DNA from 3 places in the Paenibacillus sp. FSL R5-0914 genome. Region 2 is predicted to be linked to each of the others. Evidence: riboswitches for the same ligand, from Rfam matches in the RefSeq annotation. Region 2 holds a riboswitch; each other region holds the start of a gene.
The links. A riboswitch is a leader RNA that binds a small molecule or an ion and turns the genes downstream of it on or off. The one in region 2 is predicted to bind cyclic di-GMP.

Region 1 (5,609 bases), 170 kb from region 2:
CGTTTATGAAGAGACCCGTCTGGTTCTTCAGTGGCAGTGAGGGATTGCCGCAAGGTCAGGTCAGCAGTATAGTGACTATGGGGAATCCGCTTATCTGGTGGACGGGGATTTTCGCAATGCTGGCAACACTGTGGATTACACTGAAACGCAAAGATAAGACCCTCTATATGATCTGGATCGCCTTTTTCTCACAATATGTTCCGTGGATGCTTGTCCCAAGGGAAACCTTTATCTACCATTATTTTGCTATGGTGCCTTTTATGATTCTTGGTATTGTATATATAATGAAGTTGCTAGATAGCAAATATCCTGAGGCTCGTTATGTTAGTTATGTCTATGTGGCTGTTGCTTTACTGCTCTTTGTCGCGTTCTACCCTGTCCTGTCAGGGATGCAGGTAAGCGGAGATTATGTGAAGAATATGCTGCGTTGGTTCCCATCTTGGGTTTTCTAAGATTTTTTAAAAATATCTATAACAATAAGTTTATGCTTACAGCGTTATTATGAAGTACAGAAAGATGTAACGCTCCATAAAGCTTTTAGGAGGAATAAAGGTGAAAGCCAGATATAGTGTAATTGTACCCATGTTCAATGAGGAGCAAGTAATTAGCGTTACTTACGAACGTTTGAAAAAAGTAATGGACGAATGCGGCGATACTTATGAGCTAGTCTTCGTTAATGACGGAAGTCGTGATCGTTCGGCCCAGATGATTCGGGAGATCAGTGATCGGGATGAATGCGTCAAGCTAATTGACTTCTCGCGTAATTTCGGACATCAGGTAGCGATTACAGCTGGCATGGACTATGCCGAAGGTCAAGCGGTTGTTGTTATTGACGCTGACCTTCAAGATCCACCGGAGGTCATTTTGCAAATGATCGAGAAGTGGAAAGAGGGCTATGACGTTGTGTATGCGAAGCGGCTGAAGCGCCGTGGAGAAACGATGTTCAAAAAGGTAACGGCCAAGATCTTTTATCGATTGCTCAGCAGCATGACAAGTGTAGACATTCCCACGGACACAGGTGATTTTCGTCTTATTGATCGTAAGGTATGTGATGTCTTGCGAGGTCTCAAGGAAAAAAACCGGTATGTCAGAGGTTTAGTGAGCTGGGTCGGCTTCAAGCAGACGATGGTGGAATATGAGCGGGAAGAACGATTTGCAGGAGAAACTAAGTATCCTCTTAAGAAAATGATTCGTTTTGCGCTGGATGGGATCACTTCCTTTTCGCATAAGCCACTTAAGATTGCTACGTATGTCGGATTCTTTCTTTCCTTCTCGAGCTTTCTCTATTTATTCTTCGTATTGTTTCAAAGAATCTTTTTCACCTCATGGACGGTTCCAGGTTGGGCTTCCATTGTAGGGGTCAATTTGCTCTTTAACGGTATCGTTCTGATGCTGTTAGGTGTAATCGGTGAGTATATTGGACGAATTTATGACGAGTCTAAGGATAGACCGTTGTATATTGTCAGTGAGACCATAGGATATCGTAACGAAGAAGAAGTGGATCACCGGAAGGATTACAAAGATGTCAGATAAGAACTTTCGGACTGCTTTCATACAGTTTCTCAAATTTAATGCTGTAGGTCTGGTAAATACCCTCATTGATTTCGTAATCTTCACATTACTGAACTCACTTGGGATGGTATATGCGTTGGCACAGGTGATTTCTTATAGTGCAGGGACAGCGAACAGCTTTATATTGAATAAAAAAGTAACCTTCAAGGATCGTGATCGTGGCAATAAAGAGGGTTTTGATAAGACGCAGTTGCTGAAGTTTATCGTACTGAATCTGGTAGTACTCGGAATATCGTTGTTGCTAATGCATCTGTTGACTGACAAACTAGGCATTCAAGTGTTGATCTCTAAGGTATTAGTAACGTTTGTGACGGTGATCATTAACTTCTTCGGAAGTCGTAAATGGGTATTCTAAAGTTCAGTAGAACCAATCTACGGAGGTGAAAATCATGCGTAAATTCTCGTATGTGCTCATACTGGCGGGGATCCTTATCATGCTCTATCCAAAAGCTAACGAATGGTATAACGACTGGCAGCAGGATAAGCTATTAGAATCGGCTGAACTGAGCACCAGTGAAAGTACTCCACCACCTGATCTGAAGAGCAGATATGCCGAGGTCACTCAGCTACTAGCTGAGGAATCAGCTTTAGATGCACAAGCACAGCCGCAAGAAACAGAAAAGCCGGAACCGGAAATTGAAGTGGGTGGCAAAGTTATCGCATTAATTGAGATCGATAAGATCGATCTGAAGCTGCCAGTATTAGAAGGGGCTACTAAAGCGAATATGAAGCATGCGGCGGCCCATATGAAAGAAACAACTCCAATAGGAGAAATAGGGAACGCCGCAATAGCTGCACATAGAGCTAGAACTACGGGCAGATTGTTTAACAGATTGAATGAGGTTGTGATTGGGGATACGATTTCGGTAAAGACTAGCGATCAGACCTATAATTACGAGGTTTATGATATTTCTGTTGTACTTCCTAGTGATGTGTCTGTTCTAGACGGGAATAACAAAGATAAAATTCTTACTCTAATTACGTGTGACCCACTAGTAGATCCTACACATCGTTTGATTGTTCATGCCAAGCTTTCCTAATCGTTGACGAGAAATAACAAGAGAATTCAAATACAGAGAAATAACTATAAAATAATAGTAAATCTAGCAATTTTGTTCTTGTTTACGAGGATAAATATGGTAGTATAAGACTATAAAAGCTAAACACGATAAACGGCAAACCTATCGAAAGGTAGGGACGCAAAGCTAAAGGGCCTTCCCGTAAGGATGGCAGCCAGTTACCGAATGAAGAGGCTTTTTTTGTTTTTATAAAATATATAAGAATCTTAGATTCATATTTCTACTTGGACTGATTCTCTTAATTTGTCTAGTGAAATTAGAACAGATAGAGCTTATACGATAACGGCAAACCTATCGAAAGGTAGGGACGCAAAGCTAAAGGGCCTTCCCGAAAGGATGGCAGCCAGCTACCGAAAGGGGTTTTATCCGTGAAAAAGGTTTATTTTATGATGGTGGCGCTGTTCGTACTGATTACTGCGGTTCCGGTAAGCACAGCTCAAGCCGCAAGTGTAGATGCAAGCTGGTTGATTACATCGAAAGTGGCTCAAGGTGTTATTGGAATTAACTATGATATTCCGAAAGATAAAAGAATCAAACTCATGATCACTAAAGACAACAGCAGCTATACATATAACTTATATGCTTCTGGACAAGCTGAGGACTTCCCTTTACAACAAGGTAATGGTACTTATAAGGTTTCTGTTCTTGAGAACACAACCGGCAATAAATACAAAGCGTTATATTCCGAAGTAGTAGACGTAACCATGAGTGACTCGAACTCCGTATATTTGGGCTCCGTACAGAATGTGAAATGGAGTTCTTCTGATAAAGCGATCCTTAAGGCAAAAGAGCTTACAAAAGGCAAAACAACAGATGAAGAGAAAGTTAAGGCAATCTATAACTATATAGTTGCTAATGTACAATACGATTATTCTCTTGCTAATAACGTAACAACAGATTACATTCCGAACATTAACAACACTTTGAATACTAAAAAAGGAATCTGCTATGACTATGCTTCTCTTTTTGCCGCAATGCTGCGTAGTGTAGATGTGCCTGCTAAATTGGTGATGGGGAATACTAGCTACGTTACGCAATACCATGCATGGAATGAAGTGTTGATGGATGGGAAATGGGTTACTATTGATACAACGGTAGATGCATCGTCAGCGAAGAGTAAGAAGAATACGGATTTTATTAAGGCTTCAAGTAAGTATACTGCAGCAAAATACTATTAATTTGCATCGCTAGATTCATAACTCTATTAAATAAACAACTAGCTTAATTATTAAGCTAGTTGTTTATTTTTCTATTAGGGGTTGCTTTTCTATGAATAGATAGGTTATTATAGTTAAGCGTTGTTAGACAGCGTACAGGCAATGTTTGAGAGAGTTATATAAACGGCTTTCGAAAAATAAAGCTTGCATTACTGAGAACAACATGATATATTATAAGAGTTGCTGCTGAGACATTAAACGGCGTCAACGAGAACTTGATCTTTGAAAACTGAACAACGAGTGAGTAGGAAATCACGAAAGTGAAATCCAAAATTTAGAGAATTAATTTTCTCGTCAGATGTTTCAAAATGAGCATATCGCTCTTTTCAATACTAATTGGAGAGTTTGATCCTGGCTCAGGACGAACGCTGGCGGCGTGCCTAATACATGCAAGTCGAGCGGAGTTACTTTGGAAGCTTGCTTTCAAAGTAACTTAGCGGCGGACGGGTGAGTAACACGTAGGCAACCTGCCCCTTAGACTGGGATAACTACCGGAAACGGTAGCTAATACCGGATAATTTCTTTTTTCTCCTGAAGAAAGAATGAAAGACGGAGCAATCTGTCACTGAGGGATGGGCCTGCGGCGCATTAGCTAGTTGGTGGGGTAACGGCCCACCAAGGCGACGATGCGTAGCCGACCTGAGAGGGTGAACGGCCACACTGGGACTGAGACACGGCCCAGACTCCTACGGGAGGCAGCAGTAGGGAATCTTCCGCAATGGACGAAAGTCTGACGGAGCAACGCCGCGTGAGTGATGAAGGTTTTCGGATCGTAAAGCTCTGTTGCCAGGGAAGAACGTCCGGTAGAGTAACTGCTACCGGAGTGACGGTACCTGAGAAGAAAGCCCCGGCTAACTACGTGCCAGCAGCCGCGGTAATACGTAGGGGGCAAGCGTTGTCCGGAATTATTGGGCGTAAAGCGCGCGCAGGCGGTCATTTAAGTCTGGTGTTTAAACCTTGGGCTCAACCTGAGGTCGCACTGGAAACTGGGTGACTTGAGTACAGAAGAGGAAAGTGGAATTCCACGTGTAGCGGTGAAATGCGTAGATATGTGGAGGAACACCAGTGGCGAAGGCGACTTTCTGGGCTGTAACTGACGCTGAGGCGCGAAAGCGTGGGGAGCAAACAGGATTAGATACCCTGGTAGTCCACGCCGTAAACGATGAGTGCTAGGTGTTAGGGGTTTCGATACCCTTGGTGCCGAAGTTAACACAGTAAGCACTCCGCCTGGGGAGTACGGTCGCAAGACTGAAACTCAAAGGAATTGACGGGGACCCGCACAAGCAGTGGAGTATGTGGTTTAATTCGAAGCAACGCGAAGAACCTTACCAGGTCTTGACATCCCTCTGAATCCACTAGAGATAGTGGAGGCCTTCGGGACAGAGGAGACAGGTGGTGCATGGTTGTCGTCAGCTCGTGTCGTGAGATGTTGGGTTAAGTCCCGCAACGAGCGCAACCCTTAACTTTAGTTGCCAGCAGGTTAAGCTGGGCACTCTAGAGTGACTGCCGGTGACAAACCGGAGGAAGGTGGGGATGACGTCAAATCATCATGCCCCTTATGACCTGGGCTACACACGTACTACAATGGCCGGTACAACGGGAAGCGAAACCGCGAGGTGAAGCCAATCTCATCAAAGCCGGTCTCAGTTCGGATTGCAGGCTGCAACTCGCCTGCATGAAGTCGGAATTGCTAGTAATCGCGGATCAGCATGCCGCGGTGAATACGTTCCCGGGTCTTGTA
Region 2 (5,609 bases):
CCGATAGCGGTGGTCGAATTACCCTCGGCATGTGAACCGAAACCATCAGCAATACTCCCAATCCCTTCTGCATGCGCGGCGCTATCGTTTGCCTGAGTGCTAAAGCCTTCCGCATGGGCAGCGGTTTTGGTAGCGGCGGTGAAGTTGCCTTCAGCATGTGAACCGACACCGCTGGCAATACTCTCAATCCCTTCTGCATGCGCGGCGTCCTCGCTTGCCTCGGTTAAAAAGCCTTCCGCATGGGCGGCGCCTCCGGTAGCGGTGGTTCTGCTGCCCTCGGCATGTGAACCGATACCGCTGGCAATACTCTCAATCCCTTCCGCATGGGCGGCGTTCTCATTTGCCTGGGTTTCCTTTCCTTCGGCATGGGAGGATGGACCTCTTGCGATCGAGAGTGTGCCCTCGGCATGGGCGGCATCGTTCGCTGCCTGAGTGCGATAGCCTTCCGCATGAGAGGCGGATCCGGTAGCGGCGGTCGAGTTGCCCTCGGCATGGGCGGTATCAATACCGGAAAATGTATTGAATCCTTCACTGTGCGATGCTGGACCGTTCGCCTGAGTTTGTATACCCTCCGCATGGGCTGAAGCACCTCGTGCGATGGTCAGCGACCCTTCCACATGAGAAGCTTCGTTTACTGCCTGAGTGCGGAAGCCCTCGGCATGAGCGGCGCCGCCGATAGCTACAGTAGAGCTTCCTTCCGCATGAGAAGCCGGACCGTATGCGGAAGTATCTGCTCCTTCTGTATGTGACAGGTGACCATTTGCCTGAGTGAGTAAGCCTTCGGCATGGGAAGCAAACCCTCTTGATATAGTCAATGTTCCTTCAGTGTGGGAAGTATCGCCGACAGCCTGCGTTCTAAAGCCTTCTGCGTGTGACGCCACTCCCGTTGCTGCAGTTGAATTGCCTTCAGCTGTTGAACAGGGAGCGTAAGCATTTGTATTACAACCGTTTGACATGTTCCATCTCCTCTCCTTGGATACATCACTATATTATGGATGAAATAGTTTCTAAGAAAGGGACATACTGCTAAATTTTTATATATACGCAATAGTTTGATAGAATGAATATCATTCCACCATTTCTTCTACCATCATGAGGAACTTTACAAAACCTTATAGAACCTTATAATGAGCAACAAAACTGTACCATACAGAACTTTGTAGAATATGCTGGGGGAACACTCGTAATGCGTAGTCCGGGGGCAATTCCATTCACCGGCATTCTTACAATGCTTATACAGCCGGTATTCCGGGAATTCGGAGACCGCGCTTTTCTGTATCTTCTGGATGGATTGAAGGGATGGGTATGATGCGATGTTTAACGATACGACAGCCTTGGGCAAAGTTGATTGCTCTTGGTGAAAAACAATTCGAAGCTCGGTCAAGGAGATTAGCCTACCGTGGAGCGTCGGGGATTCATGCCAGATGAGTATAGATAAGAAAATATGGGAACAGGAACCGTTCAAATCGATATTGGCGAAGCATGGTCATACAGCGAATAATTTGCCGACAGGAGCTATTATTGCGACAGGTCAGCTCACGGGGTGTTATGAGGTTCCACCGGTACTGGACCTGAGGGAATGGATAAGGGGAACGAATATGATTTTGGTGACTATAGTGATGGCCGCTTTGCTTGGAAACTTGAGAATGATCTTTCGCTGAGTTATCCTATCCCGGCTAAAGGTAGATTAAGCTTATGGGAGCATCCGGATCTAGCCTAAGCGACGAATTGAAGTTTTTTAATGTAATTTTCATGTGAGCATCATCTTATTTTCAGGTTCAAGGTATATATTGAAGACACCAAACACCCCCCAGTGTTTTGTGGTATAAATCTCTCAGGTCTTGCCAACTCCCATGGTAAGGCCTATTTTTTTGTTCGCTAATTAAATGGGGGAGGGGGGCAGCTTCTTCGCTACTTCACTTAATCTGATACTGCTCTTCATAGCTCTTAAAAGATGAAATATCCAGACCGAGATATCTGCGCATATGAATGGCAGCTTGGGCAGCGACAATGTCGTTTAACAGCAGCATTCGTTCATGGTAGCCACGACATATAAATTTGGCTTCTATCCCCGTGTTAAGTCTGTTCTGCTCATAAACCTTGATTCCCCGTTTTCTCATCTCCGAACGAACATCTCTTAGATCTGTTGTAGCAACTGCTGCGGCTGTTTCAAGAACCTCCAGATAGGGGGTGGGTGTTCGTAAATGTGCAGATAGAATGGCGGAGTCCCGTTCGAAAGCTGATAAAATCATCGGAAGCAATAAATAAGATTTCACCAGCATGTTGTCCCTGCTTTCAGCTCTATTCATGAATCTCATCACCTCTAATGGGAACGTATATTCGTATTCTACCCCGATATTCCAAAAATAATCAATGGTATTTCTAAACAGCTAGTCCAATGTGATTGAATTCACAACTAAATTAGAAAGAATAAAATATATTAAAATTGTAATAATAAAAAATAATGCTTCAGACTTATATAAAGGGAGAATTAGGATGAATGAGGAAGGAAGTCTCCGCCGTGGAATGGTATTTGGTTTGATTCTAAGTATTCCATTATGGATATCGATATTAGGTTGGATAAAGTTACTTTAAAATTAAAGGGAAACCTTTGTGTGAAGCGCCTTTAGGCGCTTTTTTTTGTGCTTGCTTACGCGTATGAATATCAAAAGGAATTGATTGACAATTGTGGGGATGGAGCGCTAAACTATTATTAGTTCAAAAGTATTAAAAGTCATAGACGATTATTTAATAGGATGCTTAAAATGCTAGTTCTAATCTGCAAGTCAATACATATATTATCATGATAATAGCAAACCGCCTGAAAGGGTGGGACGCAAAGTCCAGGAGTCTAAAGTGTCTTAAATGCGCTATGACCGTCCGACTGCCATGAGAAGGGAATTCCACTTCTTTTTTGGCGGTCTTTTTTGTTGTTAGGTCCTTTAGAGTTTCTGGTAATTATTCTGATTGAATATAAATCATAGATTTAGGAGGTGTGCTTTTTGAAAAGAAGAATGAAACCGCTGCTAGCACTAATATTAGCGGGGATTTTGACAGTAGGTAGTGGTCTTTCTGGAGGTCATTTGGTAAATGCGGCTGGGGAGGTGCTTCCCTATACTCCTACACCTGTGTTAGGTATTGCAGGGAATTTTAATACTTTTATTTTTGGCGATTTCAAACAATCTAATGATCAGGTTCATGGGCGCCTTGCGGCCAAAGGTAATATTACTTTGCAGAATTACGGCGTATCCAAGGATAATCCAGGTGGAGATGTTCTTATTGCTGGTAATGACATCAGTTTTACTAATGGGACTGTTCATGGAGCATCCGTTTATGGTGGTGTTTTTTCCAGCAACGGTGTAGATCTTAAAGAACCAGCGAGAAAAGGGACTCCTATTGATTTTGATGCTGAAGAGCAATTTCTTATTGGACGTTCTAATGAATTCTCTTCGCTTGCTACAATAGGAACTTTCAAAAAGGAATATGGGAAAATAACGATTGATGCTCCGGAACCATTTAACGTTCTTAATCTTAGTGCTGCCGATTTCGCTGGTGCTAATGGCTTACAGTTTAATATTGCAAATAGCGCCACAGTTATCATTAACGTTAGCGGAAGTTCAGTTAACATTCCAAGCTTTCAAATCTGGGGAGGTAGCCCTAACAAGGTATTATTTAATTTTTATGAAGCTAGCACTGTTGATATTGGAAGTTTAACAATAGAAGGAACTATCCTAGCTCCGCTTGCAAAAGTAACTTATAATTCCGGTGAACTGCATGGGACGCTGATTGCAAAGGGATTTGCTGGTGGGGTGCAGATGCATTGGTATCCATATGGAGGGGAAGAACCACCTCCGACACCAACGCCGACCGTGACACCAACACCGACGCCGACCGTGACACCAACACCGACGCCGACCGTGACACCAACACCAACGCCGATCGTGACGCCAACACCAACGCCGACCGTGACGCCAACACCAACGCCGACCGTGACGCCAACACCAACGCCGACCGTGACGCCAACACCAACGCCGATCGTGACGCCAACACCAACGCCGACCGTGACGCCAACACCGACGCCGACCGTGACGCCAACACCAACGCCGATCGTGACGCCAACACCAACGCCGACCGTGACGCCAACACCAACGCCGATCGTGACGCCAACACCAACGCCGATCGTGACGCCAACACCAACGCCGACCGTGACGCCAACATCAACGCCGATCGTGACACCAACACCAACGCCGACCGTGACGCCAACACCAACTCCGTCGCCGGAAGTAACGCCAACACCGACACCGTCGTCGGAAGTGACGCCAACACCGACACCGTCGTCAGAAGTAACGCCAACATCTGAGCCTCCGGTGTTCCCGACACCAACACCATCATTTGTAATTGGCACTGTCGTTGTTAATGATGATCCTGTGCCGCTGGGCCCTGTAGCTTCGTCGACTCCAGCACCAGTACCAACATCAACACCAACACCGTCGAGCAACACAGAGGTACTTGTTGATGAGGAGGAGATTCCATTAGGACCAGTATTGACAGTAACACCAACGCCGTCACCAGAGGATATTGCTGTAGTGGATGATACAATCCCGCTAGGTAATCCACCTGTGGATGAACTTCCAAAAACGGGAGAATCAAGTTCAGTCCCTTATTATGTAACTGGTCTAGGTTTTGCACTTATTGGATTACTAATGAGAAATAGATTCTCGAGCAAGAAATAATAAACGGTGATTGTAGCTTGAATACAAGTTATGCCGTGAAGAATAGTAAAGCCGCTTTCGGGACATATTCCGATGGCGGTTTTCTTTTGTTGTGATTGTTATATTTTGGCGCATTCTAAGTAGATGTTATACTGATTTACAACGGATATGAGGAAAGGACGGGGAAGATGAATTGGTATGGTTCTTCATTAGCGCTGTCATCGTCATAGGAGCTCTGATCTATGCGGGCTTTTTCTTTTATGGAATTGCTATTAAACGAGCACCGAAGGAATTCCTGAGTAATAATCGTGATTTGAAGGTTGATCCCCCGGTTGCCGGGGCTTCTTGGGGTGAGGGGAAGGATTGGATCTCCAGTCAGAGCTTTGAGAATGTGGAGATTACATCTGAGGACGGGCTACAACTAAGAGGGTACTTGCTCCTTTCGGATCGTGCTGAAGGTCGTACGGCGATTCTAGCTCATGGTTATTCTGGAAAAGGGAAGGATATGGGGGCGTACGCCAAAATCTATTACGAGAGACTGGGCTTTAATATCCTGATTCCCGATGCCAGGGGACATGGGGAAAGCGCTGGGAATTATATTGGTTTTGGATGGCATGAGCGCAAGGATTATTTGCAGTGGATTGAATATATAATAGAAAAGACTGGGCCCAGTGCTCAAGTTGTGCTTCATGGGGTATCTATGGGTGGTGCTACAGTGCTAATGACCTCAGGTGAAAATCTCCCGCCGCAGGTCAAAGCTATTGTCTCGGACTGTGCTTACAGCTCAGTTAAAGCACAATTAGCCTACCAACTACGGCGTATGTATCGCTTGCCAAGTTTCCCTTTTATTCAAAGTGCGAGTCTAATTACTCGTTTGAAAGCAGGGTATGGTTTTAG
Region 3 (5,609 bases), on a different contig from region 2:
TGGAGTATGAGATACAAACTGATTGCACTAGATGTGGACGGTACGCTATTAAATGATGATCACCACTTAAGCTCTGAGAATAAGGAAGCTATTGCTGAGGTTACACGTCTTGGCGGTCAAATCGTATTGTGTACGGGACGCAGTCCACAGAACTCGATTCCTTTCATGGAGGAAATGGGGCTGACTGGTTACGTGCTTGGTCACAATGGAGCAGCGACGGTACGAGTGGAAGATCGAGAAGTGCTGCACCAATATGGTATGGATGCACGTGGTCTTGACCCCTATATTGACTATTGCCGTAAGCACAATATTCATTATGATGTGAATACTGCTTTTGATATGTATGTTGATAATGTAGAGAATCTGACTAAAGAAGCTAATTATATGTATGAGCACTTCCGTATTGTGCCAGCGACGCTGCCCGCATGGGAAGATTTCCGTGAACCGGTTGTTAAGTTTACTGTATTTACACAGCCAGAAATCCTTGACGAAGCTGAACGTGAATGGCGTACTTGGGCTCCTGAGTACAATATTTTGCGGAGTGGTGAATTTTTCGTTGATTTGATGCATCCCGAATCTTCTAAGGGAAACGCATTAAGAAATCTCGCTGTGAAGTTGGGAATTCCGCAAGAAGAAGTCCTCTCAATCGGTAATTATTTTAATGATATTTCTATGCTTACCTATGCGGGGATGGGCGTGGCGATGGATAATTCTCCTGTAGAGGTAAAAGCGGCAGCGAATGCTGTTACGGGTTCGAACAATGAGCATGGTGTGCGTGATGCGCTCGTTAAATATTGTTTATCCTAATAATGGAAAGCATAAGGCGGACTTGAGTCCGTTCTATGCTTTTTTTGTTATGAAGGAAATAAAAGAGATACATAACAGAATTGATTCTATCCAAAAAATAACCCGCCCTTAGGATTAACTAAAAAGGGCGGGACAATAGATTAACTTCCTGTATTAAAGTTTAATTTCCTCGTTCCGGCTAGGAGCGCTATATTTATAGATACCAGGGTTCAGTTCGATTTTTTCGTCGAAAGGAATATCTTTGTAGCTATCAATATTAGTTCCTGTAGATATCATGCCCTTAGGTGTAATTTCAGGCACCACTTCTTTGCCATTAATCCGTAACGTAGTTTGGTTAACGCTTTTGAAGTGAGGAGATTTGGATGATGATTCAACAATCAAATTTTCGCCTTCAGTATAGTACGTGAATTCAATGTCTAATCCATCGACATCAAGTGAAGTGAACTGTTTTTCTTCTTTAGGTTTGTTTATTGTGATCCAATTCTTACTGGTATCACGTTTCTCAATGACAGCATCCTTTAATATAAGTTTCATTGGAACATCGGACCAGTTGTTATACCATTCCGGAGATTCAAATTGAAATAAATGCTGGTAGCTTTCGGAATGATCTCCTTTCAAATTCCAACCCCCAGTGATTGTTTTATCACCTATAACCAACTGAGCGGTATTATAGTGGACAATTCCTTTTTTAAGCGAATCATTTTCATCTATTAGAATTTGGATATCCAAAGGGGTAACCACTAGCTGATCTAAGGTTATACCGGTCTTTTCTTGAAATTCAGGACTGTTATACAGTTTCTTAGTGTAAATCGCCTCACTTGCTTTTTGTCCATCTGCTTTAAAATCGAACTTCCATGTACCTGAAATACGTTTCGCTTCTTCAATGTAACTAAAATGAAGACTAGCTTCCTTCCAATCTGATTCAGTTATATTGAAAACCTGTTCAATAAATAAATCCGATCCTTCGTTAGGCATGATGGTTGGAATTGCCTCATTCTCTTGACCTGCAGTACTAACTACCAAATGTGGGTTACCCCGTCCTAAGTCAGATGGTGATGCAGCGACTTTGTAACGGATAATGGTTTGATTGGAAACATGTCGAACGGATTCGATTTGAATGCTTGGATATTGCTTAACTCCAGTATCGATTGTATCCCCTGCTTGATGATTAGATTGTAAGGGAATATTCTGATTACGGTAAAAAATGAGATTCCGTGCTTCAAACTTGTAGTCCTTTTTATCATCCTTTAATGTATCAGGTGTCTCATATACTCCAATGAGTTTCTGGCTTTCAGGATCGTATTCTAAATAACCGTATACCTTTGCCTTGGCACCGGATTCACTAGTCATGGTGTTTTCCTCTGTAGCAAATCCAGTATATTGGGATAGATCAGATTTAGTATCAAGTGATAACAGCATTTTCATTTTTTCTCCGTCAGTTACAACACCGTTCAAATTCATTGTTACTCCTGAACTGGAAGCTTGAAGATTATACTGTTGACCGATGCCGTTATTTAATGCATTGCTCACACTTCGCCCACCAATTTTATCCCAATTAATCGTCATACTAGCGAATACAGGAATGGCGACAAGTAAGAGGCAAGAGAAGACGATGCTGATAGGAACAACCTTTTTATTAGGCCTAGGAGTATTCTGGGAGGCATTCAGATTTCTTTGACGTTTATATGCTTCTTGTTCAATGGTAGTCCACATCAAATCATAATCCGGTCGGGGAATATGTCTATCTTTTTCAATATACAGATTCATTACTACTCAGCTCCTTTAGTTGAGTTCCACCCATTCTATTTAGTATTTTAAGTCCCTTGTTCAGTCTGGATTTTACAGTTCCTTCGGGTATGCTCATAACTTTAGAGATCTCGGGTACAGTCAATTCGTTTATAAAACGAAGGACTACTACCATTCTGATTTTGTCGGGAAGCTGACTGTATAACCCTTGTAATTCTTTTTTAGTTTCCTGTCGATCCAACCGTTTTTCTACAGGGTTTGATTCCTCAGACCTGGATAGTAAATAATTACGTACTTCTTTCATCCACCCCGTCTTACGCCTTTTAATCACACTGTGGCACTCATTCGAAGCAATTCGTAAAATCCAAGATTTCAAGTTTCTTACCTTAGACTTATCCGCTAAGATAACCTTTACAAATACCTCTTGGCAAATATCCTCTGCATCTGCCTGATTTTTCATTAAGTAGTAACAAAAATAATATACTTGTTCTTTATAGAGCTCGAAAATTTCTCGGTCACACATTTTGCTGCACCCCCTGTCTTTGCTGTTCTCATTAATAAGACTTATAAGCGTATGTAATCGTTCATTTTTCATTTTGAGTGAAGTATTTCTTCTGAGCATCATAGCGAATTTGAATGGAAGATAAGTCGTTTACAGGTAATTATAACCATGATAAAATTAGCGGTGGGACATGCGTCCGTAAGCTAATTAAAACTAATTGAATGTCCGCGTTAAAGGTAAAATCATCGAAAGATGATGACACAAAGCCATGGGTCTAAAGCCTTTCTACAGAAGGAAATGATCGCCAGGCCGCCATAGGGATGTCTTATGAAGCATAAAGGATAGCTCTAAGAATATGTAGTCTATTTTGAGCTCTTTTATTATTTCGATCTATACGGCGTTACATTATCGCAAGGGGCTGAAAGGGGAAGTACATGAAAAGTTTTTTCAAAACAATAGGCACTAGTTTGGCAGTAGGTGCTTTATTGCTGTCCGGAACGATCGGATGGATGTCTAATCCTGAAGTCGTGTCTGCAGCTACCACAACAGCAGTAACCGCGGATCAAATGATTAGCAAAGTAACGGCGGCCTCTAAAGCAATAAAGAATTTTCACTTAGATGTGATCAAAAAACAGGATATTCAGAGCGGTGGGGTACGTATCAGCAACACTAACACACTGAAGCTGGATATTAATCGACTGCCGAATTTTGCTGCAGCTGGCACCGTTGATAGTAGTCTTTTAGAAACATCGTACAGTCTATATGCCAATGACAAGGAGTTTTACTATCTTGTAGACGGAAGTGAACTGATCGATGAATCTGAAGATGAAGGTTACGACGATGACGGTGAGCCAATCGATCCTGATGCGCAGTATTGGATTGGACTGGAGAAGATGGAGTGGGATTCTTTTTATTCTAAAGGTCAATACGATCCTGTTTCCATGCTTGATTCGGTAAAAAATTATAAAAAATCTATGAAAGTCAGCACTGCCGGTGCTCAGACCGTCCTGCAGTTCACGGTAACCGATCCGACAGCAGCTAAGGGAATAATCAAACTCTATGACCAGGAGAACCTCTGGGATGGTGAGACTGTTCAACCTAAAAGCGTAACTTGGAAATTATTCGTCAATACTAAGACCTGGCAAACGGAAAAGCTGACAGTCGATCTGAGTTATGTACTGACAAGTGACGGAGAAAAAGATACATACAACACGAAAATCGAAGCTAAATATTCCAAGAATAACAAAGGTACAACCATTGTAAAACCGGCCGAACTAGAATAATAAGGTCGATTTCATATTGAGCAAAAAGCGCTGTTCTGTAGAACAGCGCTTTTTGCTGTATTCTCTATTTTAATAACGTTTCTATTCCTTCTTTAAGATTGTTGTCGTATGTTTCAACATTCGATTCATGAGATTTCGCCGCTCTGTTTTTATGTCGGTGGCGCTTCTCTTTAATGCGTCGCGGATGGGGATGATCTCTGTAATTTTCCTGCCGCTTTTTATTCTTCGATCTACACAAGTCGGGATGTAACCTACGTTAGTTATACTCGTGTGTCCTTTTTCATCCTTCTTTATTTTAAGCGTAAGAATGATACCGCTTTGTGTATAAGGAATATTCATTAGTTTAGTCGAAACAAAATTCCCCAATGAGTAAATAACGAATTGTTTTTTTCCACGAAGCGCTAACGGTTGAAGAACATGTGGGTGAGACCCCAGTATGATGTCGGCGCCATTTTTAAAGAAGAGATTGACCAGCTCTTTTTGCCTCTTGTTTGGAGTGTAACGATATTCGCTTCCGAAATGCAGATAAAGCAAGACTAGATCGACTTTCTTTTTTAAATCTCGAATCTCCCGAATGATCTTGGGCGTAGATATCCGGTTAACCAGCCATGGCTTACTCACTGGTACAGGAATTCGGTTGGTTCCTGCTGTGTAGGAGAGGATGCCAATCGTAATTCCTTTGACGTTTTTAATAAGCGTTCTCTTGGATTCTTCTAATGATTTAGCTGTTCCCGTGTGGTCGATTCCATTACGGTCCAGAACTCGTAACGTCCGAACCAGACCCGGGGCACCATAATCCATGCAATGATTGTTGGCCGTTACTAATACGTCGAATCCGGCTTCCTTAAGTGCAGGGGCCAGTTCGTCTGGACATTTGAATATCGGACCGCCTGATCGGGGACTTTTCCGGCATTCGGGGCCACTTCCAGCAAAGGTGGTTTCGAGATTGCCAATCGTCAAATCAGCCTGTTTCAGATAAGGAGCTACTTTTGCAAACAGGGGGCTGAACGAATAGGTTCCGTCAGGCTGTTTAGCATCCGAAATAATATAACGTTTGACCATTAGATCTCCCACAGCAGCTATTTGTATTTCAGTCATGGATATCCACCTTTTTATTATTTTCATTAGGATATGGCATAAAGTTGTTATGGGTTATTCTTTCTTTAAGGCGAAGTGCAAACATTTGTGTGGCTTTTTATTTAAAATGTGACCCAACGCATAATCACTTTATTTAGATCGTCTAAATTTAAGGTGTTCATTTTTTTCAAACT

Region 1: another riboswitch for cyclic di-GMP. It lies ahead of MKX60_RS00735 (transglutaminase-like domain-containing protein); the one in region 2 lies ahead of MKX60_RS01495 (choice-of-anchor A family protein).
Region 3: another riboswitch for cyclic di-GMP. It lies ahead of MKX60_RS30720 (DUF6612 family protein); the one in region 2 lies ahead of MKX60_RS01495 (choice-of-anchor A family protein).

Annotation. Positions count from the first base shown of each region.
Region 1 covers NZ_JBBORH010000001.1:186,492-192,100, reverse strand. Annotated here, with positions in the region: gene MKX60_RS00755 (phospholipid carrier-dependent glycosyltransferase) at 1-452, shown strand, start outside; gene MKX60_RS00750 (glycosyltransferase family 2 protein) at 553-1,533, shown strand; gene MKX60_RS00745 (GtrA family protein) at 1,523-1,927, shown strand; gene MKX60_RS00740 (class D sortase) at 1,962-2,612, shown strand; cyclic di-GMP riboswitch class I at 2,737-2,817, shown strand; cyclic di-GMP riboswitch class I at 2,926-3,006, shown strand; gene MKX60_RS00735 (transglutaminase-like domain-containing protein) at 3,020-3,829, shown strand; rRNA gene MKX60_RS00730 (16S ribosomal RNA) at 4,202-5,609, shown strand, end outside.
Region 2 covers NZ_JBBORH010000001.1:351,667-357,275, reverse strand. Annotated here, with positions in the region: gene MKX60_RS01515 (peptidase G2 autoproteolytic cleavage domain-containing protein) at 1-956, opposite strand, end outside; gene MKX60_RS01510 (hypothetical protein) at 1,187-1,309, shown strand; gene MKX60_RS01505 (hypothetical protein) at 1,425-1,661, shown strand; gene MKX60_RS01500 (hypothetical protein) at 1,917-2,309, opposite strand; cyclic di-GMP riboswitch class I at 2,802-2,892, shown strand; gene MKX60_RS01495 (choice-of-anchor A family protein) at 3,003-4,733, shown strand; gene MKX60_RS01490 (alpha/beta hydrolase) at 4,906-5,609, shown strand, end outside.
Region 3 covers NZ_JBBORH010000005.1:80,331-85,939, forward strand. Annotated here, with positions in the region: gene MKX60_RS30705 (Cof-type HAD-IIB family hydrolase) at 7-807, shown strand; gene MKX60_RS30710 (DUF4179 domain-containing protein) at 961-2,574, opposite strand; gene MKX60_RS30715 (RNA polymerase sigma factor) at 2,558-3,076, opposite strand; cyclic di-GMP riboswitch class I at 3,281-3,372, shown strand; gene MKX60_RS30720 (DUF6612 family protein) at 3,490-4,338, shown strand; gene MKX60_RS30725 (CapA family protein) at 4,420-5,436, opposite strand.